One region of the Streptomyces sp. NPDC059740 genome, then DNA from elsewhere that is predicted to be linked to it. Evidence: predicted binding sites of a transcription regulator. Region 1 holds the regulator's gene; each other region holds the start of a gene.
The links. The regulator HrcA, encoded in region 1, represses chaperone genes, less so after heat shock. The targets are predictions, from matches to a motif close to TTNGCACTCNGNNNNNCNGAGTGCNAA.

Region 1 (5,238 bases):
CAGCCCAGGGCCCGGCACACGCCGGTCTTCCAGTCCTGGCCGCGCGGCACGGCCGGCCAGGCGGGGATGCCCACGGAAGCGGGCTTCACCGCCTCCCAGACGTCGATGTAGGGGTGGCCCACGACCAGCGCGTGCTCCCCGGTCACCGACGCGGCGATCCGGGACTCCTTCGAGCCGGGCACCAGATGGTCCACCAGCACGCCGAGCCGCGCGTCCGGCCCCGGGGCGAAGGCCGAGACGATCGCCGGCAGGTCGTCGACGCCCTCCAGGTACTCCACGACGACGCCCTCGACCCGCAGGTCGTCGCCCCAGACCCGCTCCACCAGCTCCGCGTCGTGCCGTCCCTCGACGTAGATGCGCCCGGCGCGCGCCACCCGGGCCCGCGCGCCCGGGACGGCGACCGACCCCGAGGCGGTGCGGGCCGGTGCCGTGGGGGCGGTGCGCCCCCGGGGCCGTACCAGGGTCACGACCCTGCCCTCCAGCAGGAAGCCCCGCGGTTCCAGGGGGAAGACGCGGTGCCGGCCGAAACGGTCCTCCAGGGTCACCGTCGGGCCCTGCGCGGTCTTCTCGCACCGGATGACCGCACCGCAGAAGCCCGTGGTGACCTCCTCCACGACCAGGTCCGGTTCCGCCTCGACCTCGGGGGCGGGCTGCCGCTTCTTCCACGGCGGCGTCAGGTCGGCGTCGTACGATCTGCTGCGCATGGGGCAGACGATAGGAACGGCGCGCGCGTCAACTCCGCGACACGCCGAAGCGCCGTGCGAGGGTGTCACGTTGCTCACGGACGAAACGGGCATCGACCACCCGCCCGTGCCCCGGCACGTAGTGGGCGTGCTCACCGCCCAGCGACAGGAGCCGGTCCAAGGCCGCCGGCCACCGGGCGGGCACCGCGTCCGGGCCCGCCTGCGGCTCCCCCGACTCCTCGACGAGGTCGCCGCAGAACACCACCGCCGGGTGCCCCTCCCGCTCCGGGACGACGACGGCGAGATCGTGCGCGGTGTGCCCCGGGCCGACGTTGGCCAGCAGCACCTGACGGTCACCGAGGTCGACGGTGAGGGTGTCGCTCACGCCGTGGCCGGGGACGACGGGCGCCGCCGCGGCCTCCTCGACCGCCTCGTGCGGCATCCCGTGCGCCCGCGCGTCGCGCAGCAGCTCCTCCCGCCCGTGGCTGAGCGCCTCCGCCGCCCCCACCGCCGCGTACACGGCCACCCCGCCCGCGTCCTGCGGCCGGTCGCCGGTGAACGCCGCGGCGCCCAGCACGTGGTCGAAGTGGGGGTGGGTGAGGGCGAGGTGCGTCACCGGGCCGCCGACGATCGCCGTCACCTGGTGGGCCAGCGCGCCGCCCTCGGCGAGGGTGGCGCCGGCGTCCACCACCAGGAGCCCGGTGGCGCCGGCCACGGCGCCCACCGTCTCGTCCCAGCCGGGCAGCCGTCGCCTGCCCACTCCGTCACCGATCCGTTCCCAACCGGCCTCTTCCCACGTGGTCCGCATGGGGCGACGCTAACGCCGGGAGCGCCGTGGACCGAAGGCCCGCGCCGCACGGCCCGGGCACGGGCGGTCCCGACCGGGGCCGGCCGCACGCTAGGGTGTCGGCCCGCGCCCGACCGGGCGCCGCGCGGGGGCGGGCCTCAGCGGGCCGCTGCCCCGGTCGCTCTCCCGCCCGGGCGCGAACGTCGGCGCCCTTGCCCTGCCTGTGTACTCCGGCCGTACACTGGGTCGGGGTCTGGCACTCGGATGGAAGGAGTGCCAGGAACGGTGAAACCACGACAGAGGTCCAGGCCGGAGCGGAGGTGCGCGGGATGCTGAGTGAGCGCAGGCTCGAGGTGCTGCGTGCCATCGTCCAGGACTACGTCGGCACCCAGGAGCCGGTCGGTTCCAAGGCCCTCACCGAGCGGCACAGTCTGGGCGTGTCCCCGGCCACGGTGCGCAACGACATGTCGGTGCTGGAGGAGGAGGGCTACATCGCGCAGCCCCACACCAGCGCCGGGCGCATCCCCACGGACAAGGGGTACCGGCTCTTCGTCGACAAGCTGGCCGGCGTCAAGCCGATGACCTCGCCCGAGCGGCGCGCCATCCAGAACTTCCTGGCCGGCGCGGTCGACCTCGACGACGTGGTGGCCCGCACCGTCCGGTTGCTGGCACAGTTGACGCGGCAGGTCGCCGTCGTGCAGTACCCCTCGCTGACCCGCTCCACCGTCCGCCACGTCGAGCTGCTGTCGCTGGCCCCGGCCCGCCTGATGCTCGTGCTGATCACGGACACCGGACGGGTCGAACAGCGTATGGTCGACTGCCCGGCGCCGTTCGGCGAGGCCTCGCTGGCGGACCTGCGGGCCCGGCTGAACAGCCGGGTGGTGGGTCGCCGCTTCACCGACGTCCCCCAGCTCGTGCAGGACCTCCCGGACTCGTTCGAGGCGGAGGATCGGGGTACCGTCTCGACGGTCCTCTCCGTCCTCCTGGAGACCCTGGTGGAGGAGACCGAGGAACGGCTGATGATCGGCGGCACCGCCAATCTGACGCGTTTCGGGCACGACTTCCCCCTGACCATCCGGCCGGTGCTGGAGGCGTTGGAGGAGCAGGTCGTGCTGCTCAAGCTCCTCGGTGAGGCGAAGGACCCCGGCATGACCGTCCGCATCGGACATGAGAACGCTCACGAGGGACTGACTTCCACGTCCGTCGTGGCGGTCGGCTACGGTTCGGGCGACGAGGCGGTCGCCAAACTCGGTGTGGTCGGACCGACCCGCATGGACTACCCCGGAACGATGGGAGCGGTACGCGCAGTGGCACGTTACGTCGGACAGATCCTGGCGGAGTCGTAAGTGGCCACGGATTACTACACGGTCCTGGGCGTCCGGCGCGACGCCTCGCAGGACGAGATCAAGAAGGCTTTCCGGCGGCTGGCGCGTGAGCTGCACCCGGACGTGAATCCGGACCCCAAGACCCAGGAGCGGTTCAAGGAGATCAACGCCGCCTACGAGGTGTTGTCGGACCCGCAGAAGAAGCAGGTCTACGACCTCGGCGGCGACCCCCTGTCGCAGAACGGCGGCGGAGGCGCGGGCGGCTTCGGCGCCGGCGGCTTCGGCAACTTCTCCGACATCATGGACGCCTTCTTCGGCACGTCCCAGCAGCGCGGCCCGCGATCCCGCACCCGCCGCGGCCAGGACGCCATGATCCGGCTCGACATCGAGCTGCACGAGGCCGCCTTCGGCACCACGAAGGACATCCAGGTCGACACCGCCGTGGTCTGCACCACCTGCAGTGGTGAGGGCGCCGCCCCCGGCACCTCCGCGCAGACCTGCGACATGTGCCGCGGCCGGGGCGAGGTCTCCCAGGTCACCCGGTCCTTCCTCGGCCAGGTCATGACCTCGCGGCCCTGCCCGCAGTGCCAGGGCTTCGGCACGATCGTGCCCACGCCCTGCCCGGAGTGCGCCGGCGACGGCCGGGTCCGCTCCCGTCACACGCTGACGGTGAAGATCCCGGCGGGTGTGGACAACGGCACCCGCATCCAGCTCGCCGGGGAGGGCGAGGTCGGCCCCGGCGGCGGCCCGGCCGGCGACCTCTACGTCGAGATCCACGAGACGGCCCACCCCGTCTTCCAGCGGCGCGGTGACGACCTGCACTGCACGGTCACCATCCCCATGACGGCGGCGGCCCTGGGCACCAAGTGCCCGCTGGAGACGCTGGACGGCATGAAGGACGTCGACGTGCGGCCCGGCACCCAGTCCGGCCAGTCGATCCCGCTGCACCAGCACGGTGTCACGCACCTGCGCGGCGGCGGCCGGGGCGACCTGATCGTCCACGTGGAGGTGCAGACCCCGAGCAAGCTGGACGCCGAGCAGGAGGAGCTGCTGCGCCGCCTGGCCAAGCTGCGGGGTGAGGAGCGGCCCACCGGCCAGTTCCAACCGGGGCAGCAGGGCCTCTTCTCGCGGCTGAAGGACGCCTTCAACGGCCGCTGACGCCGCCCACCGCACGGACGAACGCGCCGCCCGGGACCCTCGCCACGAGGACCCCGGGCGGCCGGCGCGCCGGTGCGATGTGATCTACGCGGCACCGCCGTCGACTCGGTGCGCCGCAGCGGGCGTGACACGATACGCACATGCCTCTCGCGCTCACCGATCTGTGCCGCCACCCGATCGTGCAGGCCCCCATGGCCGGCGGGCCCTCCGGGCCCGAACTGGCCGCCGCCGTCGGCGAGGCGGGCGGACTGGGGCACCTGGCCGCCGGCTACAAGAGCGTCGACGCCATGCGCGAGGAGATCCGCGAGCTGCGGGGCCGCACGACCGCCGCCTTCGGCGTCAACCTCTTCATGCCGCAGCCCTCCGCCGGCGGCGCGGCCGACGCGGTCGCCGCCTACCGCGACCGGCTGGCCCCCGAAGCGGCCCGCCTGGGCGTCGAGTTCGGCGACCCGGACGGCTCCACCGACGACGCCTACGAGGCCAAGGTCGACGCCCTCCTCCAGGAGCGCGTCCCCGTGGTCTCCTTCACCTTCGGCTGCCCCTCCCGCGCGGTCCTGGACGCCTTGGCCGAGGCCGGCACCCGCACCGTGGTGACCGTCACCTCGCCCGCCGAGGCGCGCGCCGCCCAGTGGTCCGGCGCGGACGCCGTCTGCGTCCAGGGCTTCGAGGCCGGCGGCCACCGCGGCACGCACACCGACGACCCGGCCGAGGACGGCACCGGCTCCCCGCTGGGCCTGCTCTCCCTGGTCGCGCAGGTCCGCGAGACGGTGCAGCTCCCGATCATCGCGGCGGGCGGCCTGATGCGCGGCGCCCAGATCGCGGCGGTGCTGGCCGCCGGTGCGGACATGGGCCAGCTCGGCACGGCGTTCCTGCTCTGCCCCGAGTCGGGCGCCAGCGCGACCCACCAGCAGGCCCTGACCAACCCGGCCTACACCCGCACGGCCATGACCCGCGCCTTCTCCGGCCGGCCGGCCCGCGGCCTGGCCAACCGCTTCCTCACCGAGCACAGCGACCACGCGCCCGCCGCCTACCCGGCCGTCCACTACCTGACCTCCCCGCTGCGCAAGGCCGCCGCGAAGGCCGGTGACGCCGACGGGCTCCACCTCTGGGCGGGCCAGGGGTTCCGGCAGATCCGCAAGCTGCCGGCCGGGCAGTTGGTGCGCACCCTCGCCGGCGAACTGGCAGCGGCCCGCGAAGCCCTCGCCGGCCGCGCCCCGCAGCCGGCCGCCGGGCTCCCCGGCGCGCCGTTCTCCGCCCGCGACACCGCCCACCGCCCGTGACCGCC
Region 2 (5,238 bases), on a different contig from region 1:
GTGAAGAAGCTCAGGTCGAGAGCCATCACATTCCCCCCAACCCACCCGCCGGAGAGCCGCCCAGACCAAGCTCGACGGCGCGGACACACCGGCAGCCCCAGTCGCAGCAACCCGGGCTCAACGGGGCACCTCCACCGCTCCACCGAGCCTGGGCCCTGGCACCCCCGCACCACCACCCGACGCACCGACCCGTCCTGCCTCGTCGGGCTCAGCGACCCCCTCCGTCCGAGCAGACCCAGCAGACTCGACCAGCAACTCCTCCACCGACGAGACCTCGATCACCCGCTCCAACCAGCCGTGCAGGACGCCCAAGTCCTCGCAGGACCGGATCCGCTCCCGTGCCTGCGCCGACACCTCCAAACCCCGCACATCCAACAGCCGCAACAACACCTCCGCGGCCTCCAACGCACGCCCTTCCTCGCGCCCTTCCTCGCGCCCTTCCTCGCGCCCTTCCTCGCGTCCTTCCTCGCGTCCTTCCTCGCGCAGCCGCATCGAGGTGTCCGAGGTGAAGAAGTCCAGGTCGAGAGCCATCAGATTCCTCCAGATGTCAGCGGCCGGGGAGTCGCCCAGGCCGCGCTCGGTGATTTCCACGAAGAGGTGAGAGGTCTCCTCGTCAAGGGTCATATGCGCGGAGAACAGCATCTTCAGTATCTCATCCGGACACGGTCCGCCACGGTGAGTGATTGCGGAGAAGGTGGCCAACGGGATGTCCCGCTCGATCGCTTCGGGGTCGGTGAGCAACGGGACGTTGTGCGGGCCGAGGACGAGAGGCCGCAGGGTGAGCAGGGGCCAGTGGGTAGTGCCCAGGAAGAAGGGGCCCTCCGCCCAGTGCGCCGTGGCCCGGTCCTGGCAGACGACCAGGAGGACGACGTCCAGTCCGTACTTGGCGCGCAGGTAGGCCGAGTAGTACGCCCAACTGCTCGGTTTGGCCGGGTCCCTGCGGCCCTGCGACTCGACGGCGAGCAGGAGCTTCCCGTCGGGGCCCTCTGCGCCCGTCTCCAGGAGGAGCAGGGTGTCGATCCGCCGTTCCAGGGGGCGGTTCTCGGTGACGTCGGGAGTGAGGACGGTGGCGGCGACAGGCTCCGGGAAGGGGACGCCGAGGGGACGGAAGGCGCGGGCGAAGATGCCCGGGTCCTCCTGGAAGATCCGATGCATCGCCTCATGCGCTGAAGTGACCATGTGGACGACGTTAGGGGTGTTCGAGTCGCTCAGGCATGCGATAGCCGGACTCTTCACCAGTAAGAGGGATTTTCCGATCGCCGAGTAGACGTTCGAGTGCCGGAACGGCCATCTCCGCCCCTCGTAGCGGCCCGAACGAGCGCCCCGAACGCGCCGAGGGCGGCACCCGGTGGGGGTGCCGCCCTCGGTTCGTCCTGCGTGGTGCTCCAGGAGCTTCCGATCCTTCGAGGGATCAGAAGTCCATGTCACCGCCCGGCATGCCGCCGCCGGCCGGCGCAGCGGCCTTCTCCGGCTTGTCGGCGATGACGGCCTCGGTGGTGAGGAACAGCGCCGCGATGGAGGCGGCGTTCTGCAGCGCGGAGCGGGTGACCTTGGCCGGGTCGATGATGCCCTCGGCGACCAGGTCGACGTACTCGCCGGTCGCGGCGTTCAGGCCGTGACCCGGGGTCAGGTTGCGCACCTTCTCCACGATGACGCCACCCTCGAGGCCGGCGTTGGTGGCGATCTGCTTCAGCGGGGCCTCCAGGGCCAGCTTCACAGCGGCGGCACCGGTGGCCTCGTCGCCCTCCAGCTCCAGCTTCTCGAAGACCGCGGAGGCCTGCAGCAGGGCCACGCCACCGCCGGCGACGATGCCCTCCTCGACGGCCGCCTTCGCGTTGCGGACGGCGTCCTCGATGCGGTGCTTGCGCTCCTTGAGCTCGACCTCGGTGGCGGCACCGGCCTTGATGACGGCCACGCCGCCGGCCAGCTTCGCCAGGCGCTCCTGGAGCTTCTCGCGGTCGTAGTCGGAGTCGCTGTTCTCGATCTCGGCGCGGATCTGGTTGACGCGGCCCTGGACCTGCTCGCTGTCGCCGGCACCGTCGACGATGGTGGTCTCGTCCTTGGTGATGACGACCTTGCGGGCACGGCCCAGGAGGTCCAGACCGGCGTTCTCGAGCTTGAGGCCGACCTCCTCGGAGATGACGGTGCCACCGGTGAGGATGGCGATGTCGCCGAGCATGGCCTTGCGGCGGTCACCGAAGCCCGGGGCCTTGACGGCGACGGACTTGAAGGTGCCACGGATCTTGTTGACGACCAGGGTCGACAGGGCCTCGCCCTCGACGTCCTCGGCGATGATCAGCAGCGGCTTGCCGGACTGCATGACCTTCTCCAGCAGCGGGAGCAGGTCCTTCACCGCGGAGATCTTGGAGTTGACGATGAGGATGTAGGGGTCGTCGAGCGACGCCTCCATGCGCTCCATGTCGGTGGCGAAGTACGCCGAGATGTAGCCCTTGTCGAAGCGCATACCCTCGGTGAGCTCCAGCTCCAGACCGAAGGTCTGGGACTCCTCGACGGTGATGACGCCTTCCTTGCCGACCTTGTCCATCGCCTCGGCGATGAGCTCGCCGATCTGGGTGTCGGCGGCGGAGATCGAGGCGGTGGAGGCGATCTGCTCCTTGGTCTCGACGTCCTTCGCCTGCTCCAGCAGGGCGGCGGAGACCGACTCGACGGCCTTCTCGATGCCGCGCTTGAGCGCCATCGGGTTGGCGCCGGCGGCGACGTTGCGCAGGCCTTCCTTGACCAGTGCCTGGGCCAGGACGGTCGCGGTCGTCGTGCCGTCACCGGCGACGTCGTCCGTCTTCTTCGCGACCTCCTTGACCAGCTCGGCACCGATCTTCTCGTACGGGTCCTCGAGCTCGATCTCCTTAGCGATGGAAACACCATCGTTGGTGATCGTGGGGGCGCCCCACTTCTTCTCGAGGACGACGTTGCGGCCCTTGGGGCCGAGGGTGACCTTGACGGCGTCGGCGAGCTGGTTCATCCCGCGCTCGAGACCGCGCCGTGCCTCCTCGTCGAACGCGATGATCTTGGCCATGTGAAGTGGTCCTCCCAGGACTGGGGGTCCCCCCATGACGCGGAGTCTGGGGGAGGGTGGATTACTCCGGACCGCGCTGGCGCCCGCGACGGACGATCTGGGAGGCTGGTGGTTCCGTCCCACCTGCTCCCGGACCTCACCGACTCGGTCCTTACTGTCACTCTCACTCGGAGAGTGCTAACGCAATAGTTAGCACTCTCGCCATGAGAGTGCAAGGAGCGGCCACCGGACGGGACGGGCGGCATCGGCCCGGCACCCGGGCCCGAAGCCCCGACCCACCGCCGCCGTCCCGGAAACCGCGCAGGTCGCCGGGGTGAAGGGGCGCAGACCACTCACCGGCCACCACCGCACCCCGACCTCGCGACACGGACACCGACGCCGGCCACCACCGCACCCCGGCACGCGGCACCACCGGACCTGGCCACCGGACCTGGCCACCGGAACGCGGACGCCGGAACGGCGGACGCCGGAACGGCGGACACACGGACAAGGGCCCGCGCTCCCCCGAGAGGGAGCGCGGGCCCCAGCGACAGCTGTGAGGTCGTCGCCCTAGCCGGCCACGCGAACCATGTCCGCCTGCGGCCCCTTCTGGCCCTGCGAGATCTCGAACTCGACCCGCTGACCTTCCTCGAGGGTGCGGTAGCCGTCCATCTGTATCGCGCTGTAGTGGACGAAAACATCCGCACCACCGTCGACCGCGATGAAGCCGTAGCCCTTCTCCGCGTTGAACCACTTGACGGTGCCCTGAGCCATTCCTTACTCCCCTATTGCTGGCCCTACGCAGGACCGCACTTCGCGGACCCGGGTCAGACCTCACCCCCGATGCCAGGCGGCAGGAGGGGGCGTGCGCCGGAACGCGTCGACCGCCGCTGAATGTATCTGCACAACTGCCCAGTGCAACAGGTCAAGCAGACGAAAAATCCGGACCAGGGTAAACACCGATAAGCGAAAAAGAGAGGGAATCAGCCACAATACGGTCCGGGCGAACTACACCAAACCGACAAACCACGCACACATCTTGTGTCCGCCGCGGAGATTCGTCATGCGCGTTTGACCTGCGCGCAATGCGGGAACCGCGCCCACTCTAACGCTAATTCCCGGTACGGAATTACCGCTTCCGCATATCCCACCCCCCCCCGGCGCGCTCACCCGCCGCGCACCCCGGTGCGCGCGCCCCCACGGCAGCCGGCCGCCGCTCCCTCTGGAGGAGCGGCGGCCGGTGTCGGGTCCGTCGGGCGGTGCGTGGCTCAGCAGCCGCCGGCGACCGCCGGGATGATGGAGACGCCGGCACCCTCGGGCGTGGGGGTCTCAAGGCCCTGCTCGAAGCGGACGTCGTCGTCGTTGACGTAGACGTTGACGAAACGGCGGAGCTTGCCGGAGTCGTCCAGCACGCGCGCGGCGATGCCGCTGTGGTTCTTCTCCAGGTCCGCGAGGACCTCCGAGAGGGTCGCGCCGTCGGCGGGGACCTCGGCCTGGCCACCGGTGTAGGTGCGGAGGATGGTCGGGATGCGGACGGTGACGCTCATGTCTGCCTCAAGTCTCGGGCCCGGGGCCCGGGTCGGTGGGTGGCAAAGGGGACGGGGCGGGGCCGGGGGCGGCCGGCCGGGGCCCGCGTCAGGCCAGGCCGGCCTCGCGGAAGGCGTCCAGGCTGGGGCGGATCGTCGCGGTCGGGCCGGTGGTGGGCGCCACGGCGTCCAGCGTCTTCAGCCCGTCGCCGGTGTTGAGGACGACGGTGGACTTCGCCGGGTCCAGAAGGCCGTTCTCGATCAGCTTCCGGGTCACGCCGACGGTGACGCCGCCCGCGGTCTCGGCGAAGATGCCCTCGGTGCGGGCCAGCAGCTTGATGGCGTCGACGACCTGTGCGTCGTTGACGTCCTCGACGGCACCGCCGGTACGGCGGGCGATGTCCAGCACGTACGGGCCGTCGGCCGGGTTCCCGATGGCCAGGGACTTGGCGATGGTGTCCGGCCGGACCGGGCGGACCACGTCGTGGCCGTCCTTGAAGGCCCGGGAGACCGGGGAGCAGCCCTCGGCCTGCGCGCCGAAGATCTTGTAGGGCTTGTCCTCGACGAGGCCGAGCTGGATCAGCTCCTTGAGCCCCTTGTCGATCTTGGTGAGCTGCGAGCCGGAGGCGATGGGGATGACGATCTGGTCGGGCAGCTCCCAGCCGAGCTGCTCGCAGATCTCGTAGGCCAGCGTCTTGG
Region 3 (5,238 bases), on a different contig from region 1:
GGCCCGCCGCACGCCCGGCTCGGTGCCGAACCAGAGGACGGCCTCCTTCACGTCGCCCCCGTCGGAGATCCACTCGGCCTCGGCCCCGGGCGGGAGCGCCTCGTGCGGCACCCCCGGCGCGATCTTGAGGGCGGCGTACCGGGCGCGTCCGGCCGCCTCCACCGCCCAGGACAGCGGCGGCGAGTAGGCCTCCGGGTCGAAGATCCGCCGCCCGGAACCACCCCGCCGCGCCGGGTCGACGAAGACCGCGTCCCAGCCGGAGACGTCCACCTGCGTCACGTCGGCCTCCCGCACCTCCACCAGGTCGGCCAGGCCCAGCGCCGCGGCGTTGGCGCGGACCACCGCGCAGGTCAGCGGGTCCCGGTCGACCGCCAGCACCCGCACCCCGGCGCGGGCCAGGGCCAGCGCGTCCCCGCCCACGCCGCAGCACAGGTCCGCCACCGAGGTCACGCCCAGGCCTGCCAGGCGCCTGGCGCGGTGGGTGGCGACGGTGCGGCGGGTGGACTGCTCCACGCCGTGCGGGGTGAAGTACATGCGCCCGGCGTCGGCCCCGAACTTCGCCGCGGCCCGCCGCCGCAGCCCGGCCTGGCCCAGCGCGGCCGACACCAGCGCCGGCGGGTGGGTGCGGCGCAGCCGGGTGGCCACGGCGAGGTCGTCGGCCGGGTCGTGGTCGCGCAGGCGCTCCAGCAGCGCCTGGCCCTCCTCGCCCAGCAGTGCCTCGAAGGCGGCCGGCGGGGAGGGGGCGGGGTCGGCGGCGTCGCCGGGGGCTGGGTCGTTCACCGTCCCATTCTCGCAACCGGCGGTCCCCGCTCGCCGCGCGCCCGGAACAAGCCCGCAGCGGCCCGGCAACTGTTCGACCGGTCACCGCGTCTTGACCCACAGGTCGGGCCGGTGTCGGGCCGTGCGGCAAGATGGGGGGCCGACCCGGGGGGAGGACCGTGAAGCGCGTGACGATCGGCGTGCCACGACGGGCCCGCCGGGTCGAGGTCGACGCCGTGGAACAGACGCTCACCTGGGACGCGTTCACCCGCAGCCCCGATCGTCGTCGCCGCGAGGCGTGGCTGCTGGCCCTGGCCCTGCTGCTCACCGTCTTCGGTGACGCGTATGCGGGCTTGTCGCTGCACGGCCGGCTCCCGGCCGACCTGCCCTGGTTCGCGGCGGCGGTGGCCGTGCTCGCCTACGGGCCGCACGTCGCCGTGCGCCGGCTCGCGCCGCGGGCCGACCCGGTGATCCTGCCGTGCGCCGTCCTGCTCACCGGACTCGGCCTCGTCCTGCTGCGCCGGCTGGACGTGGCCTACGCCGCGGCCTACCACTCGCCGGCGGTGGCGCCCGAGCAGCTCCTGTGGTCCGGGGTCGGGGCGGTGGCGGCGGTGGTGCTGCTGGTGGTGCTGCGGGACTACCGCCGCCTCCAGCGCTACCTGTACGTGACGATGGCCATCGCCCTGGTCCTGCTGGCGGCGCCCGCCTTCTCCCCGGCCGACACCCTCGGCGCGCGGCGCTGGATCCACCTGGGGCCGCTGGGCACCGTGCAGCCCGGCGAGTTCGTCAAGATCATGATCGCGGTCTTCTTCGCCGGGTACCTCACCCAGCACCGCAACGCGCTGGCGCTTGAGGGGAGGCGGGTGCTGGGGATGCGGCTGCCCCCCGGCCGGCAGCTCGGGCCGATCGTCGCGGTGTGGGTGGTCTCCCTGCTCGTACTGATCGTCGAACGGGACCTGGGGACCTCGCTGATCTTCTTCGGCCTCTTCGTGATCATGCTGTACGTGGCCACGGAACGGACGAGCTGGGTGGTGTGCGGTCTGTTCCTGGCCTCCGTGGGCGCCACCGCCGTCGGCTCCCTGGAACCGCACGTCAAAGGGCGGGTGGTGGCCTGGCTGCACCCGATGGAGATCTTCCTGCCGGCCGAGCGCCGCCCCGCCGCCCTCAACTCCGACCAGCTCGCCCACGCCCTCTTCAGCTTCGGCAGCGGCGGCCTGACGGGCACCGGGCTGGGGCAGGGGCACCCCGAACTCATCGAGTTCGCCGGGCGGTCGGACTTCATCCTCACCACCGTCGGGGAGGAGCTGGGCCTGGCCGGGACGACGGTCGTCCTGATGCTCTACGTCCTGCTCGCCGAACGCGGGCTGCGGACCGCCCTGATCACCCGGGACCCGTTCGGCAAGCTGCTCGCCACCGGGGTGGCCGGCGCCCTCGTCCTCCAGGTCTTCGTGGTCACCGGCGGCGTGACGGGACTCATCCCGCTCACCGGCAAGGCCCTGCCCTTCCTCGCCAAGGGCGGCTCCTCGCTCGTCGCCAACTGGCTGATGGTCGCGCTGCTGATCCGGGTCAGCGACACCGCACAGCGCCGCCGCCTGCCCCTGGGCGTGGACTGACCCCGCAGGCCCGCAACGGCCACGGGCCGCAAGCCGTGACGGGGGCGGGGGCCGGCGCGCACGGCGCCCGGGACGGTGCGAGCCACGCCACCTTTAGCAGTCAGCTTGACCGAGTGCTAACCCCGTCATAGTCTCACCACTGGCACTCTCCACAACGGAGTGCCAAACACAGCGACGGGCAGGTCCGGCACCCGCGACGACGGATCGACCTGGTCGCCACCTCAGACAGTCAACCCCGTGAGCTCTCCGAAGGGGGAGGTCGGATCGTGACGACCGCCAGCACCAAGGTTGCCATCAAGCCGCTCGAGGACCGCATCGTGGTCCAGCCGCTCGACGCCGAGCAGACCACTGCTTCCGGCCTGGTCATCCCGGACACTGCCAAGGAGAAGCCCCAGGAGGGCGTCGTCCTGGCCGTCGGCCCGGGCCGCTTCGAGGACGGCAACCGTCTTCCGCTCGACGTATCCGTCGGCGACGTCGTGCTCTACAGCAAGTACGGCGGCACCGAGGTGAAGTACAGCGGCGAGGAGTACCTCGTCCTCTCGGCTCGCGACGTCCTCGCGATCGTCGAGAAGTAAGCACTTCACCCCCGCTTTTGCTGATCTGCGCCCCGGCTCTCCCCGTGTCTGAACCACCGGGCGTCCGGGGCGCAGCTCTTTGAAGAGACGACTAAGGACAGACATCTCATGGCGAAGATCCTGAAGTTCGACGAGGACGCCCGTCGCGCCCTCGAACGCGGCGTCAACAAGCTTGCCGACACGGTCAAGGTGACGATCGGCCCCAAGGGCCGCAACGTCGTCATCGACAAGAAGTTCGGCGCCCCCACCATCACCAACGACGGCGTCACCATCGCCCGTGAGGTCGAGGTCGAGGACCCCTACGAGAACCTCGGCGCCCAGCTCGTCAAGGAGGTGGCGACCAAGACCAACGACATCGCGGGTGACGGCACCACCACCGCCACGGTGCTGGCCCAGGCCCTGGTCCGTGAGGGTCTGCGCAACGTCGCCGCCGGCGCCTCCCCGGCCGCCCTGAAGAAGGGCATCGACGCCGCCGTCAAGGCCGTCTCCGAGGACCTGCTCGCCACGGCCCGCCCGATCGACGAGAAGTCCGACATCGCCGCCGTCGCCGCCCTGTCCGCCCAGGACAAGCAGGTCGGCGAGCTCATCGCCGAGGCGATGGACAAGGTCGGCAAGGACGGCGTCATCACCGTCGAGGAGTCCAACACCTTCGGTCTGGAGCTGGACTTCACCGAGGGCATGGCCTTCGACAAGGGCTACCTCTCGCCCTACATGGTCACCGACCAGGAGCGTATGGAGGCCGTCCTCGACGACCCGTACATCCTGATCCACCAGGGCAAGATCTCCTCCATCCAGGACCTGCTGCCGCTGCTGGAGAAGGTCATCCAGGCCGGCTCCTCCAAGCCGCTGCTGATCATCGCCGAGGACGTCGAGGGCGAGGCGCTCTCCACCCTCGTGGTCAACAAGCTCCGCGGCACCTTCAACGCCGTCGCGGTGAAGGCCCCCGGCTTCGGCGACCGCCGCAAGGCGATGCTCGGCGACATGGCGACGCTCACCGGCGCCACCGTCATCGCCGAGGAGGTCGGCCTCAAGCTCGACCAGGCCGGTCTGGACGTGCTGGGCACCGCCCGCCGCGTGACCGTCACCAAGGACGACACCACCATCGTCGACGGTGGCGGCAAGTCCGAGGACGTGCAGGGCCGCGTCGCCCAGATCAAGGCGGAGATCGAGAACACCGACTCCGACTGGGACCGCGAGAAGCTCCAGGAGCGCCTGGCCAAGCTCGCCGGCGGCGTGTGCGTCATCCGCGTCGGCGCGGCCACCGAGGTCGAGCTCAAGGAGAAGAAGCACCGTCTGGAGGACGCCATCTCCGCGACCCGCGCCGCGGTCGAGGAGGGCATCGTCTCCGGTGGTGGCTCCGCGCTCGTCCACGCCGTGAAGGTCCTGGAGGACAACCTCGGCAAGGAGGGCGACGAGGCCACCGGTGTCGCCGTCGTCCGCCGCGCCGCCGTCGAGCCGCTGCGCTGGATCGCCGAGAACGCCGGCCTGGAGGGCTACGTCATCACCTCCAAGGTCGCCGAGCTGGAGAAGGGCAACGGCTACAACGCCGCCACCGGCGAGTACGGCGACCTGGTCAAGGCCGGCGTCATCGACCCGGTCAAGGTCACCCGCTCCGCCCTGGAGAACGCCGCCTCCATCGCCTCCCTGCTGCTCACGACCGAGACCCTGGTCGTCGAGAAGAAGGAAGAGGAGGAGGCCGCCGAGGCCGGTCACGGTCACGGCCACTCCCACTAGGGACCGCTGAGGACTCACTGAGGAGTCCACGCCGCGTCCCCGAAGCCCACCTGGCCGAGCGGACGCGGCGCGCAGCAGCCGCCGAGTGCGGCACGAGGCCCGGACCCCCGTCGCGGGGGCCCGGGCCTCGTGTGTTGCGCACGTTTCAGGCCGTGCCCCCCAGGTACCCGGGACGGGTCATACGGGGCCGCCCTCAGGCGTGCCCCCGCACCCGAAGTACGGAGCGCTCGAACATGACCACCGCGCGCGAGATCATGACTCCCCAGGCCGACTGCGTGGGAGAGGACCAGTCCCTCTCGGTCGCCGCCCACATGATGGCCGAGCTGGGCGTCGGAGCCCTGCCGATCTGCGGCAACGACGACCGGCTCAAGGGCATGGTGACCGACCGCGACATCGTCGTGAAGGTGCTCGGCGAGGACCGGGACCCCGCCGAGGAGAGGGCGGGCACCCTGGCGCAGGGCGAGGTCGTCACCATCGGGGCGGACGACGACGCCGACGAGATCATGCACACCATGACCGAGCACCAGGTCCGCCGGCTGCCCGTCATCGACGGCCAC
Region 4 (5,238 bases), on a different contig from region 1:
GTAGGAGCGCAGGTAGCTCTTGGTCGCGGCCGAGAGCTTGGTGTCGTACTCCTGCTGCGCGACGCGGTGCCAGCCCAGGGTGCGCAGGAACGCGTCGGTGTCGACCTGGCTCTTGCCGAACATCTCCGAGAGGCGTCCGGCCGTCATGTGGCGGCGGACGTCCATCTCCCAGAAGCGGTCCTGCGCCTGGACGTAGCCCTGCGCCCGGAAGAGGTCCTCGTCGGTGTCGGCGTAGACCTGCGGGATGCCGTTGCCGTCCCGCTGCACCTCGACGGGGCTGCTCAGCCCCGGGAGCTTCAACGAGCCCGTGGTCTGCGGGAACGAGCCCCTGACGGTACTGACACCCCAGTACGACCCGTAGCCGACGCCCGCCACCAGGAGCAGCACGACCGTGATCACGACGAGGCGGGCGCGGCGCCCCTTCTTCTTGCGGGTGGTGCCGGTCTTGTTGGCGGGCATCTCTGTCCTTCGAGGGCAGGGTGGGAGTGCTGGAGCAACCATAGGCGTAGCCGCCGAGCGACCCCTACGCGGTGCCGGTCCTCGCCTCCGCCGCGGTCAAGGGATGGTAAATTGTTAGAGTCAGTAACTAGCTACGGTAAGAATGTGCGGCCCGGGGACGCTCCCGCGGGAGTCCTGCGCACCTCTCGCCGACGGCCGGGGAGTCCGGACGGCGGTGAGCGTCCCCCCGCACCGGGCGCCGAGGGAGCCGTGAACGGCGCCCCGCCGTACGGCGGATGGGGGGAGCGTGCGGCACCGTCCGGGCGAGCCGTCCCGAACCGGCGCGAACTGACCCATACTTCGACGCGACCGTCGACCGGGCACCGCCTCGGCGTCGGCCGGAGAACCACCGGGAAGGAGCCCCGCCCCTGACTGTCGACCGCCTCAACGAAGTCCTGCTGTTCTGCTCACTCGTCCTTCTGGTCGCGGTCGCGGCGGTTCGGCTCTCCTCCCGCAGCGGGCTCCCCACCCTGCTCATCTACCTCGGCATCGGCGTCGTCATAGGCCAGGACGCCCTCGGCGTCCGGTTCGACAACGCCGCACTGACCCAGACCCTGGGGTACGCGGCCCTCGTCGTCATCCTCGCCGAGGGCGGGCTCGGTACGAAGTGGAAGGACATCCGGCCGAGTCTGCCCCGGGCCGCGACGCTCTCCACGGTGGGTGTCGCGGTGAGCGTCGGCGTCACCGCCGCCGGCGCCCACTGGCTGGCCGGCCTGGAGTGGAAGAACGCCCTGCTGATCGGCGCGGTGGTCTCCTCGACGGACGCCGCCGCCGTCTTCTCCGTCCTGCGCAACGTCCCGCTGCCCAAGAGTCTGACCGGCGTGCTGGAGGCCGAGTCCGGCTTCAACGACGCCCCCGTCGTCATCCTGGTCGTCACCTTCTCGCAGGCGGGCGCCATCGGGCACTGGTACGTGCTGCTCGGCGAGATCCTGCTGGAGTTGGCGATCGGCGCGGCCGTCGGCCTGGCCATCGGGTGGCTCGGGGCCTGGGGGATGCGGCACGTGGCGCTGCCCGCCTCGGGCCTCTACCCGATCGCGGTCATGGCGCTGACCGTCTGCGCGTACGCGACCTCGGCGCTCGCCCACGGCTCGGGCTTCCTCGCGGTCTACCTAGCGGCGATGATCCTCGGCAACGCCCGGCTGCCGCACGCCCCGGCGACCCGGGGTTTCGCCGAGGGCATCGGCTGGCTCGGCCAGATCGGCATGTTCGTCCTGCTCGGCCTGCTCGTCACGCCGCACAAGCTGGTGGACGACACAGTGCCGGCGCTGGTCATCGGCCTGGTGCTGACGCTGGTCGCCCGGCCCGCCTCGGTGCTGGTGGCGCTCCTGCCGTTCCGGACGCCGTGGCGGGAGCAGACCCTGCTGTCCTGGGCGGGGCTGCGCGGGGCCGTGCCGATCGTCCTGGCGACCATCCCGATGGTGGCCGGCCTGCCCGGCAGCGACCACGTCTTCAACATCGTCTTCGTCCTGGTCGTGGTCTACACGCTGATCCAGGGGCCCACTCTGCCGTGGCTGGCCAAGCGGCTGCGGGTGACGACCGAGAAGTCCGCCGACCTCGGCATCGAGTCGGCCCCGCTGGAGCGGCTCCGCGGCCACCTGCTGTCCACCACGATCGGCGAGAAGTCGCGGATGCACGGCGTGGAGGTGGGCGAACTGCGGTTGCCGCCGGGGTCGGCGGTCACCCTGGTGGTGCGCGACGACCGCAGCTTCGTGCCCGGCCCGACCGACATCCTGCGGCGCGGCGACGAACTCCTGGTGGTCGCCACCGACCAGGTCCGCGACGCGGCGGAAGGACGGCTCCAGGCGGTCTCGCAGGGCGGCAAGCTCGCGGGCTGGCTCGGCGCCGACGACCAGCCGGGGAGGGCCGGCGGCCAGGTGGCGGGCGCGGGCAGGCGGCCCCGGCGGGGTGCCGGCTGACACGGCGAGGGCGGCCGGACGAGGGGCGCGCAGGTGGCTCTGCGGCGCCGCGGGCCCACCGGCCGCCGGAGGCCGGGAGGCGGGGCGGACCGCGGCCGTCCGGGCGTGGAGTCGGTCACCCGTGGGCCCGTCGCAGTGGACGCGCGCGCCGGAATACTGCACTATGGAGCGTCGTTAGCACTCATCGAGTGAGAGTGCCAGGAGGAAGACAGTGCCGACGTACCAGTACCAGTGCACCGAGTGCGGTGAAGGCCTTGAGGCCGTCCAGAAGTTCACCGACGACTCGTTGACCGAGTGCCCGAGCTGCCAGGGGCGCCTGAAGAAGGTCTTCTCGGCGGTCGGCATCGTCTTCAAGGGCTCGGGCTTCTACCGCAACGACAGCCGCTCCTCGTCGAGCAGCAGCTCCGCCGGCTCCTCGACCTCCGGCAGCTCCTCCAGCACGGCCGGGTCGTCCGCTGCGAGCAGCTCCTCGACCTCCTCGTCGAGCGATGCGGGCTCCACCTCGAAGTCCTCCGGCTCGGAGAGCAAGTCCACCTCCAGCACCACGGGCTCCTCCAGCTCCACGAGCAGCTCCGCCGCCTGACAGCGGCCCTCCGTCTCACCGGGACCCGTCCGGCGCCACCACCTGGCCCGGGCGGGTCCCGTTGCGTGTGCGCCCTGCGGCGGCCCGCAGCGGCGGGGCGGCGGGCCGGGCCACGGGCCGTGGCCGGCGGGCCTGCGCCCCTGTCCGGCGCCCGTGACCGGCCGGCCTGCGGCACCGCCCGGGCGTCCGTCACCTTCCGGTAAGTCCTGGGCCTGCCCGGCGGGTGGCCTCGCTGGTTAGGGTGAGCCGCATGGCTGACGCGGAGATCGGCGTAATCGGCGGGTCGGGGTTCTACTCCTTCCTCGACGACGTGACCGAGGTCACGGTGGAGACGCCCTACGGACAACCCAGCGATTCCCTCTTCCTCGGGGAGGTGGCGGGCCGGCGGGTCGCCTTCGTCCCGCGGCACGGACGCGGGCACCACCTGCCGCCCGACCGGATCAACTACCGCGCCAACCTGTGGGCGCTGCGCTCCGTGGGGGTGCGGCAGGTCCTGGGCCCCTGCGCGGTGGGCGGGCTGCGCGCCGAGCACGGGCCCGGCACCCTCCTCGTGCCTGACCAGCTGGTGGACCGCACCAAGGGGCGCGTGCAGACCTACTTCGACGGCATCCCCCTGGCCGACGGCTCGTTGCCGAACGTCGTGCACACCACTTTCGCCGACCCCTACTGCCCGGTGGGGCGCGCGGCGGCCGTCGGAGCGGCCCGCGGCCGGGGCTGGGAGGCGGTGGACGGCGGCACCCTCGTCGTCGTCGAGGGCCCCCGGTTCTCCACCCGCGCCGAGTCCCGCTGGCATGCGGCACAGGGCTGGGACGTGGTGGGCATGACGGGCCACCCCGAGGCCGTGCTCGCCCGTGAACTGTCCCTCTGCTACACCTCGCTGACCCTCGTCACCGACCACGACGCCGGGCTGGAGACGGGTGAGGGCGTGGCGCACGAGGAGGTGCTGCGCGTCTTCGGGGAGAACATCGGACGGCTGCGGGAGGTCCTGTTCGACGCGGTGGCGGCTCTGCCCGGGGCCGCGGCCCGGGACTGCCTGTGCACCCGGCCGCACGAGGGGCTGGACCTGGGCATCACGCTGCCCTGAACGGGAGCGGCGGGTCCGCGGGGAGACGGGCGCTCCGGACGTCCCAGGCCGCCGGGGCGCCTGTGCTGCCTGCACCGCCCAGTGCTGCCCGTGGCCCCTGCCGCCTGTGACCCGTGTGCTGTCCGGGGCGCCTCTGTTGTCTGTGGCTCGTGTGAGGGAACAGGTTGTCCCCATCAGCGCTGCCGTCCACAGGGCCGCACACGGGTGGACGACTTGCGGGATCGTCTGGGGAGACACGCGGCGGGCGACCGGTGACGGACCGCCTGCCGGAACCTCTTCCCCACCTCAAGGCGGTGCCGCCGTGTACTCCTCCGCTCCTCCCCGTCCCCTCCCCTTCTCCGTCGTCACGTCCCCGGCGCGGAGTGCACGGCGGCCTCTCCGGCCGGGTGTGAGGTTCCCCACGTCCGAGGATCGCGGCCCCCTCGCGGCCGGTCCGCCGGGCGGGGGACGCGACCCTGCCCCCGACGTCCCAGGGGTGCAGGTCCCACGGCCACCGGGACGCGCCCTCGCTCCGCCCACCGGCTCGGCCGCTGTCGCCCTTCCGTCGCCCGGCCCGGTGACACGCGCTTGGCGTCGGCCCGCGTCGCCGAGGACACTGACGTGGACGTGCCCCCCGTGGGACGACGCGGTCCCCGCTCCCTCGCCCCGCCATTGCGGCGTGCGGGCGGCGCTGAGGCGCCCGGTACCGCGCCGTCCGTGCCCGAGGGGACGCGCGGTGTGGTCCGGGTTCACCGTGCCCACCGCCGTTACCGTAGGGCGCGATGCCGGGAAGGCGTCGTGTCCGCAGCGAGCAGAAGAGCAACGAAAGAGGCTTCCGGGTGACCGAGAAGAAGGGCGTGCTGGCGGGATTCAAGGAATTCCTGATGCGCGGCAACGTGATCGAACTCGCGGTCGCGGTCGTTGTCGGTGCGGCGTTCACCAACATCGTCAACGCCGTCGTCAAGGGCCTCATCAACCCGTTGATCGGCGCGATCGGCACCACGAACCTGGACGACTACTCGTTCTGCCTCGGCGACTGCCGCGAGAACTCCGCCGGCGAGGTGATCAAGGGTGTCCACGTCATGTGGGGCTCGGTCGTCACCGCCGCGCTGACCTTCCTGATCACCGCCGCGGTCGTCTACTTCCTCATGATCCTTCCCATGAACAAGTGGAAGGAG

Region 2: a site for HrcA is predicted at 3,224-3,250, ahead of groL (chaperonin GroEL). Genes of this name have one in related genera too.
Region 3: a site for HrcA is predicted at 2,466-2,492, ahead of groES (co-chaperone GroES). Genes of this name have one in related genera too.
Region 4: a site for HrcA is predicted at 2,589-2,615, ahead of ACFV3R_RS16135 (FmdB family zinc ribbon protein). Genes of this name have one in related genera too.

Annotation. Positions count from the first base shown of each region.
Region 1 is NZ_JBHWGP010000002.1:25,168-30,405, reverse strand. Features, by position in the region: gene ACFV3R_RS02990 (DUF3097 domain-containing protein) at 1-704, opposite strand, end outside; gene ACFV3R_RS02985 (MBL fold metallo-hydrolase) at 733-1,491, opposite strand; gene hrcA (heat-inducible transcriptional repressor HrcA) at 1,800-2,816, shown strand; gene dnaJ (molecular chaperone DnaJ) at 2,817-3,953, shown strand; gene ACFV3R_RS02970 (NAD(P)H-dependent flavin oxidoreductase) at 4,094-5,233, shown strand; gene ACFV3R_RS02965 (16S rRNA (uracil(1498)-N(3))-methyltransferase) at 5,230-5,238, shown strand, end outside.
Region 2 is NZ_JBHWGP010000011.1:35,017-40,254, reverse strand. Features, by position in the region: gene ACFV3R_RS15670 (hypothetical protein) at 1-26, opposite strand, end outside; gene ACFV3R_RS15665 (hypothetical protein) at 118-1,179, opposite strand; gene groL (chaperonin GroEL) at 1,412-3,034, opposite strand; gene ACFV3R_RS15655 (cold-shock protein) at 3,584-3,787, opposite strand; gene ACFV3R_RS15650 (MoaD/ThiS family protein) at 4,282-4,560, opposite strand; gene thrC (threonine synthase) at 4,649-5,238, opposite strand, start outside.
Region 3 is NZ_JBHWGP010000004.1:153,019-158,256, forward strand. Features, by position in the region: gene ACFV3R_RS07310 (methyltransferase domain-containing protein) at 1-780, opposite strand, end outside; gene ACFV3R_RS07315 (FtsW/RodA/SpoVE family cell cycle protein) at 996-2,372, shown strand; gene groES (co-chaperone GroES) at 2,639-2,947, shown strand; gene groL (chaperonin GroEL) at 3,056-4,681, shown strand; gene ACFV3R_RS07330 (CBS domain-containing protein) at 4,915-5,238, shown strand, end outside.
Region 4 is NZ_JBHWGP010000011.1:156,311-161,548, reverse strand. Features, by position in the region: gene ACFV3R_RS16145 (penicillin acylase family protein) at 1-459, opposite strand, end outside; gene ACFV3R_RS16140 (potassium/proton antiporter) at 735-2,414, shown strand; gene ACFV3R_RS16135 (FmdB family zinc ribbon protein) at 2,626-2,997, shown strand; gene ACFV3R_RS16130 (S-methyl-5'-thioadenosine phosphorylase) at 3,248-4,081, shown strand; gene mscL (large conductance mechanosensitive channel protein MscL) at 4,900-5,238, shown strand, end outside.